2 regions of the Paenibacillus sp. OSY-SE genome follow, and region 1 is predicted to be linked to the other one. Evidence: riboswitches for the same ligand, from Rfam matches in the RefSeq annotation. Region 1 holds a riboswitch; the other holds the start of a gene.
The links. A riboswitch is a leader RNA that binds a small molecule or an ion and turns the genes downstream of it on or off. The one in region 1 is predicted to bind magnesium.
Positions count from the first base shown of each region.

Region 1 (4,216 bases):
AGCTCCGTCAGGCAGTAAAGTTCGAAGGATGTCGCTATGGAGATTCTCTTCAGACAATGGAGACTTAATCAAATCGATGGGGGTAGCAGGCATGCTGCACCCGCCAATCCACAACAACGTAGTCACAATGAGTCCTGTCCACATCTGCTTACCCAACATTCTGTTCCCGGCTCCTCGCTTGTCATTGTTCTATTCTCTATTTTATATGGCTGCAAAAAATAAGAGGTTATGAAAAAGTTAAAGTTCCTTTGTTAGTTGCGTGGAAGATAAATATAAACCTTAGTTCCCTGTCCTGCCTGACTGTCGATCTTTAACTGTCCTTGGTGCAGCTTGACGATTTCATAACATATGGATAATCCCAAGCCGCTCCCGGCAGCACTGGTATTCCCCTTGTAAAACTTTTGCAAGACATGCTCGATGTCCTCCTCCGCAATTCCCGCTCCCGTATCCTCGACGGTAATGACAACCTGTTCCTGAGACGAGTGGGCACGCACTTTAATGATTCCATTAGGGCCAGTAAATTTAAGTGCGTTGTCTAATAGATTAATGAGCACTTGCTTCAACCGATTTTCGTCAGCGTGAATGACGGGCAATGTATCGTCTGCCTGCACCTCCAGCGAAATGCTCTGTCTGGCAGCTCTTGGAGCCAGCTGCTTACCGATATGCCGAAGCAAGTCCGCTAGATGAAGCGGGGTGCGGGATAGCACAATTCGTCCATTGTCCAGCTTAGAGAGATCCAGTAATTCGTCCACCAGCACAGTTAACCTGTCGGTTTCCGACTCAATGATTTCAAGCCCGTCTGCAAGCATAGCCGTACCGTCCTTCGGCTCCGTTTTTAAGGTTACTACCCACCCTTTAATGGACGTTAACGGGGTGCGAATCTCATGGGAGACGGATGAAATAAAATCGTTTTTGAGCTGTTCGTTTCGCCGTATTTTGGCTGCCATCGTATTGAACGTATCCGCGAGCGTTCCCAGCTCGTCCTGGTACCGTTTTTTCGCTCTTGCCGTGAAATCGCCTTCAGCCATTTGTTCGGCTGCCAGCTTTAGCTCCGTAATTGAACCCGTAATTGTCCTGGACAGGAAAATGCCGAGAACGGCAACAATCGCAACGACAATTAGACCGACGGAAATAAATATGGCAGAAATATAGCGGATGGTTGCCATCGTGTCGGTTAGAGAAGTGACAAATCTGACTGCCCCCACTGTCATATCCTTAGCCTGCAGCGGATAAGATACGGCTAATACGGTGTCATGCGCGGATGGCTCACGTCCCTTCCAGATTCCGACGGTTCCGCTGCATGCTTCTTGCACATCTGGATAATCGATCATATTTTTACTGTCTTGAGCTCCCGCAGAGTCCTGAAGAAGCTGCCCGGAAGAACTAATAATCTGCACTTGTGCGGCGGTATTTTGAGAAAATCCGTTTAATAGCCGTTCGGACTGCTTCTCTAATTCTTCCTCGGCAAAATATTGATGAAAAAAAGAAGCGGATATTTCCGCTTGATTCACCAGGATTCGTTCAACATTGTGATAGTAATAATAGTTCACCGACGCAATTAGAAAAATTTCCAAAATACATACTGTAATTAAAATGACGGCAAAATAACTTCCCACTAATCTTTTTTGGATGCCCAAAATTTCATTCTTCCTTTCTCCAACGGTATCCCCGTCCCCAGACGGTTTCGATCAGCCGCGGCTTGGAGCAGTCGTCTTCAATCTTTTCTCTCAGCTTGCGAACGTGAACATCTACGGTCTTAGGATCTCCGACAAAATTTACTCCCCAAATCAGATTCAGAAGGTCGTTTCTGGATAAGGCTTTATCGGGATATTCCAAAAACACCTTAATCATTTGATATTCTTTCGGCGTTAAATCGATTAAACAGTCAGATTTAAATAACTTGTTAGCATCCAGATCAAGCCGGATCGCGCCAGACTCGAGCACCTTGCGTGGAGGTCCCCCCGCATGCTGGGTACGGCGCAGCACCGTTCTGATTCTCGCGATAAGCTCTAACGGATTGAACGGCTTTACGATGTAATCGTCAGCACCAAGTTCAAGCCCCCTGATCTTGTCCAAGTCTTGTCCGCGCGCAGTGAGAAAGACAATCACGATATAGGGATCGATTTCTCTTAGCTTCCTGCAAAACTCAAATCCATCTATATCGGGAAGCATGATGTCCAGAACCACTACATCCGGCCGAGTTGCGGCGAGACTCTGTAAAGCCGTCGCTCCAAGTGCAGACTCAGTGACTGTGAATCCGTTTCTTTCCAAATTAATCGATACAAAACGTCTTATATTGTCATCATCCTCAACGATGAGCACATGGTTGCGGTGTAAAGATTCCATAGCTGCCTCCCCAAAGCCCAATCCAATTCATTGGGCTAATAATGAAATAAACGATCACAAAAAAGCTCTCCCTGGCATCAGGGAGAGCTGACTGTTGTATGTGTTATCTCATTCGCTCATTAGTCAAATACGCATATTTAAATAGCCCTGCCCTACCAGTTAGAGCCGCCGGGAATATACGTAAGGGAAACATTTGAGAGCGAAGAGAACACAGTTCTCCCTTTTTGCATAGTGCTGATGATTATATGATTCACTACTCGGAAGACTGTCCATTCGGAAGTTCCCCCCTTTTCTAAATAAAATGAAAAACCCTCTAGTATGACTAGAGGGTGTAATGAATGCACACAAAAAAACATCCGTTCCCCCAAGCCGAGTTTTGGCACTATACAACGTAAAGAGAATCATTCATCTCTTAGCCACGTTATGAAAAGCCTTAATCCGGCAATCCCTGTTCTACCCATTGGCATCTTTCGATGTTTCCGGGCAGTGGCCTGTATTTGTATAGGAGCCTCACCTAACGAGGACATATTTATTACTTCTGGATCGTATCCCTATCGCTTGCAATTGTCAATAGCCAAGGTGAAAATCATAACGATTTGACCAAGTGAGTAAATCTTTCTCTAGTGGAACTCCCCACTTCCCTTAATAAAAGCGGGTTCAGCGCCGCCGCGCAAACCTGCTGCATGATGAAATTATTTCAGTGAAATTCCGAACTTCGCGCCAGCCTCGCCTGCGAATACAACTGTGCCGCTTTGCGGCAGCACGATCTCGTTCTTGCCGCTGACGACCGTATCGTTCACGCACGCGCCTTTTTGATCGTATACAACGAAGGCGCCGGTTTCCGGCATATCAACCAGGATCGTCTTTCCTGCGGCTGCCGCAGGAATGCTGTACCATTTGGCATATCCATCCGCTTGGACGGTAACAGAAGATTGCTTGCCCGCATAGAGCGGCTTTACAGCCTCTTCGCGAACATACAGGCTGCCGGCTACATCCAAATATTCAATGCCATTTTTCATATAAAAATTGTGTTCCATCGCATCTCTGCTGCCCAAAAACGGGATTTGCAGCTCGCTGACCGCTTTGTCCGCCCCTTTTATCTTTTTGTTCGCCCAATACCCAGAAGCATCTGTAACGGTGGAGACTTGGATGGAAGGCATAGAGATGTAATACCACATCGATGTATATTTTTCGTTGACTGCATAATATTTCTTGCCTTCACGATTCGCCCATACCGCAGCCGCATCTGCCGATAATGGATTGGCTTCAAGCTTCTCGGCAGTATATTGCGACAGCGCCGTCTGTCCAAGGCCCGGCAAGGCGGAATACGTTCTAACCCATAAATAGGTCCGTCCGTTGTCCTCTGTAACAAAGCTGGCCTTTTCGCTTCCATCCGCATTAACGAAAGAGCCATCAGCGGTGTACGTGTATTTCGCAACGGGGTATTCAGGCAGCATAATCATGGACACGGACAGCTCGCCATCAGCGCTGACTTCTATCTTGGCCAATTGGTTGAAAGCACCGTAAATGCCTGCGTTCTTCGCAACTTCCTGCGGCATGTTTGCCTTTACGGGCACGCCATGCGACTTCGCCGGTTTCCGTTCTTTCATAACGCCCTTCTCTTGCAGCGCGCTTAGCAGCATCTCATTCGCCAATAATTGATCGGTCATGCTGTCGCCGCCCGAGGAGAGAACGGCTGCGGCCATGTTATGCTCCGGCAGAACGACCAGCGATGAATGATACAGTATCGTATCGCCGCCTTTCGTGAGCGCCTTAATGCCGTAATCGCTGAATGGGAACATGTTCACACTATCCCAGCCGAGCCCGAACCCGACTGACGAATCGGCATCTTTCGGCCACATGCCTCTTT
Region 1 covers NZ_ALKF01000175.1:75,547-79,762, reverse strand. The annotation lists gene A372_RS0112200 (hypothetical protein) at 1-159, opposite strand, end outside; gene A372_RS0112195 (sensor histidine kinase) at 252-1,637, opposite strand; gene A372_RS0112190 (response regulator transcription factor) at 1,642-2,346, opposite strand; M-box (ykoK) riboswitch at 2,701-2,875, opposite strand; gene A372_RS0112185 (serine hydrolase domain-containing protein) at 3,039-4,216, opposite strand, start outside.

Region 2 (4,216 bases), on a different contig from region 1:
TGGGCGTGGTTCCTCAAGAACGTCGCTCTGCCAACCTCCGGCTTCTTCAGCTACTTGGTGGCCTTTGGCGAGCTTCTAGTCGGTCTTGGCCTCATTCTCGGGCTGATGACTTGGCTGGCCTCTATTATGGGCATGATGATGAATTTTTCCTTTCTGTTCTCAGGTTCGATCAGTTGGAATCCCTTGTTTATCCTAATCTGCAGCTTCATTGCAGTAGCCGGATGGAACGCGGGCAGAATCGGCTTAGACGGTTACTTTTTCCTCGGCAGGGCCAGGCGAATCCCCCCGCAGGCACATGCGCAGCCACAGGCGCAAGCTCAAGCTTAATACCGCAAGCCCTTGCCTGAATGGCAAGGGCTTGGTTCACGCAACATTCGGATTTGACTGACCGCATTAGCATCATCACAATTAATGGAACATGACTGATTTCGTTGTGAGCGGTTCTAGCAGATCGGGTTCTTCCTGATGAATTTTGACGCTTAGCGCAAGCCCGATCGAGATCATATTGGTCAGAAGCGAGCTCCCGCCGTAGCTTATAAATGGCAGGGACAGCCCTGTGAGCGGCATCAACCCGATATGCATGGCGATATTTTCGAAGATTTGCAGCGTGAACATCGCAATAATGCCGACAACGAGATAGGCGCCCTCCAGATTATTGCTGTCTTTCACAATCAAAACCATACGGTAGATAAGCAGAAAATATAACAGAATGAGCATGGCGGATCCAAGAAAACCGAACTCCTCACCAATGACGACGAATATCGAATCCGAATAACTGTAAGGAATGTACCCGCTATGAATAAAAAAGCCTTGAGTGAACCCGTCTCCCGACAGCCTGCCCGAGCCGATCGCACGGATCGAATTCATCACATGCCACGCCTGATCCGAGTCGCTGGTCGGATCAAGAAATGTTTCAATGCGCGCCATCTGATGAGGCTTAATGAATTGGGCCAGCAAATCGCTGTTCGTGTAATACAGAACCACAATGGAAACGATAACAGCGGCTGTCGCAGACAAACCGATTATCATATGTGACATGCGCACATTTGCCATCCATATCATAGCGACAAAAATCGCCGCGAACACGATCGACGTTCCTAAATCAGGCTGCTTCAAAACAAAAAAGACCGGAATCGCGATAATGAGGCCGAGCGGGACGATATCCCGAACCAGCCGCAGCTCCTCCCCTTCACGCCGCCCCAAAAACCGGGCCAGCATCAATATGGTGAACAGCTTCATTAATTCGGAAGGCTGAAATTGCTGTCCTCCGATGGCAATCCAGCGTACAGAACCATTGATGTCAACCCCTTTGAACATGACAAGCGCCAACAATGCAATGCCAGTGACATAGAGGATGACGGATAAATAACGCACGACAACCCGATAATCGAACCAAGCCGTAACGAGGAGCGGAATAAAAAATGCGGCATAGAGCATCATGTTGTTCTTGTGCAAGCCTTCATAACTCGTATTTGTCGTTGCGCTGTAAATAACGATAGTGCTAACCGCCATAAAGCACAGCAAAATCCACAGCATCAACGGATCCACACGTTTTAATTTTCGCAGCATACCATAACCTCTTTTATTTCATAATTGCTTGGCAGCGGCTCTCGGATGTATGCGAATGATATCAAAAGCGTTCCGTGGCAAAACCAGTGAGATTCATAACCAAAGTACATATGCCCGTTGGCAACCATCAATGGAAATGATCAGGGAATGCTTCTGCATCGCAGACCTAAGCCGTAATTGGTCAAACATCCTACTTCCGCTTCCGTCCATTCGAACAGTCACCTCCCGCGCACATAATAAAACCCTCCAAGCATAGCTGCTAGAGGGTGCATAATGAAACAAATGTGTTTACTTACGCCTCCCCTTAACCGGGCTTTGGCACTATACAACGTAAAGAAATACAATCATTTCTTAGCCACCTTAAGAAAAGCCTTAGCTCGACAGTTCCTGTTCTACCCGTAGGCATCTTTCGATATTTCCGGGCAGTGGCCTTTGTTTGTATAGGAGCCTCACCTAATGAGGATATATAATCAGACTACCGAGAATACTATCCCTAAACTCCACCTTTGTCAACCATTTCCTCGATATCCAATATTGGCATCATGCTTATTTCCAATTCAATTATATCAAGCCGTTTAATAGTCCTTTGTCCTCTTCCTTATCGACGTGTCCGACGAGCCGGTCAAGGCGCGCAATCTGAAAACCATATTCGTACATGGACGCCGCCACAATCGAGAGGCGCAGCATCCCTTCCTGTTCTTGTACGCAATGCTGCATTGCCTTCTGCATAAACAATTCGTTCTCTGCTTCCATCAGTTCAATTTCCGTGCTGTCTGGCTTTACCTTGTCCTCGAATTTGAGCAGCACGTGTTCATGACATTTGATAAGCATCTCCAGATGATGATCGAAGAACTTATTCGTCTCCGGCGTCCGGGTTGTTTGAAAATAATGCTCTTCAATCGCATTCAGCACCGCCATCCCCTTCCACAGCGTATTCAAGAGATGCTTGTACACAACCAATTGGCGCGTAGCCCGGTACTTGGCGCGCTTTAACTTCTTCGTCTCTTCCTCGAACAGCTTGTACTTATCCGCAAGCGACTTCATAATGTCTTCCAGAGCTTGCTTCTCTGTTCGGAACGCGGCTTCCTTGATCTCATCCGAAATAATCGTGCGCAGAAGCAGCGACATCTTGTTGAAGACGGTCTGGATCTGCCCGATGAATTGAACCTTCGGATTCGGCGGGAAGAACAAAATGTTAATGAGAAACGCCGAACCGATGCCAATCAGGATTTGCACGAATCGAATCAATGCATAATCCCATTGTCCCGAGGCTTCCATTACCGTAATGACCGTCACGAGCGTCAGACCGACGGTCTCTTCCATTTTCATTTTCAAACATATCATAATGACCAGAATACAGACGATACCTACCGCAATCGGTGCATTGGAAAAGGCCATCCCCGCCAATAATGCTACTACTGCTCCAACCGTATTAGTCTGGAACTGGTCCAGAAAATAACGCCAAGAACGGTAGATGGACGGCTGCATCGCGAAGATCGCAGCTACCGCGGCAATGACCGGTGTCTTGAATTGCAGGAACATACTGATATATAGCGACAGGGTAACCGCGATCCCCGTCTTCAATACTCTAGCGCCAAATGCCACAGTCACCCCTCCTTTAACTAATATATGACGCAATATATTCACTTACTCCTTCTCTATTGGTATCGAGATGAAGTACCTTCCTATTGTATACGGCAAGTCTGCCTGTATCAAGCATCAGGAGGTAAGAGCGCGCGAGGGCGGCCGATTTTAATATGGACGCTGCGGACGCGCAAATAAGTCCTTGCACTTTAGTGGTGCAAGGACTCTTTTTTTTCAACCGTGCAGCAGACGCTGTCTGATGACTATAACAAAGAAATGACCAGCAAATTATACAACACCAATGGCAAAATGACGTCGTTATTAAAATAATACGAACCGTACAGTGAGCGTTGCGGCATGGGATGCTGGGTATGCAAATAAAGATAATCTCTATCGACATTTGAGATGACCCCATCATATACTTGACCGTCAACCGTCTGAACTCGCACATGCCGATCCTTATACATGTTGCAGACATGGTGAACTTTTTCCCTGGCCGAATGCATGGCTTGAACCATCGCGGGGTCTGCCTGATAAACCAACTGCTGGTGAGCAGGATTATTGTGCAAGGGAAGAACCTCCGTTCTTACTGTAATGAGATATACTTCACCATATGCGCAATTTTTAGGTATCAGCACAGAAACTTGCCATTACTTGTCCGTTTCTGCCGTTTCCAAGTAGAAATAGAATGCAACGCTCTGAGCACCCCGAATTAGGGCGCTTCTTTTTGTTTGCAAGATCAAAAAAACCACAGGCACACGACCTTACTCGGTCATAGCATGTGGTTTCGTTTCTCTTCATTGCGGGTTTCTCGGCAGGCTCAACACCTGACGCATGTCGAGGCTTGCTGTGCTGCATTTATGACGAATAACCAAGCTCTGCAAACTGCTTAATACGTGCTCCTATCTCATCACGGACCCGCTGAAACACGGACCAATCCTGCCCTGCCGGGTCGTCGAATCCCCAATGCTCCCGTCGGACGTGTGCCGGAACCGCAGGACAGACCTCATTCGCGTGACCGCATAAGGTCACGACCACATCAGCGCGGCGCAACAGCTCCATA
Region 2 covers NZ_ALKF01000167.1:12,533-16,748, forward strand. The annotation lists gene A372_RS0109205 (DoxX family membrane protein) at 1-327, shown strand, start outside; gene A372_RS0109210 (FtsW/RodA/SpoVE family cell cycle protein) at 409-1,569, opposite strand; M-box (ykoK) riboswitch at 1,864-2,037, opposite strand; gene A372_RS0109215 (FUSC family protein) at 2,131-3,174, opposite strand; gene A372_RS0109220 (hypothetical protein) at 3,417-3,722, opposite strand; gene arsC (arsenate reductase (thioredoxin)) at 4,012-4,216, opposite strand, start outside.
Region 2: it holds a riboswitch for magnesium, as region 1 does, so the genes downstream of both, A372_RS0109210 (FtsW/RodA/SpoVE family cell cycle protein) here and A372_RS0112190 (response regulator transcription factor) in region 1, are expected to answer to the same signal.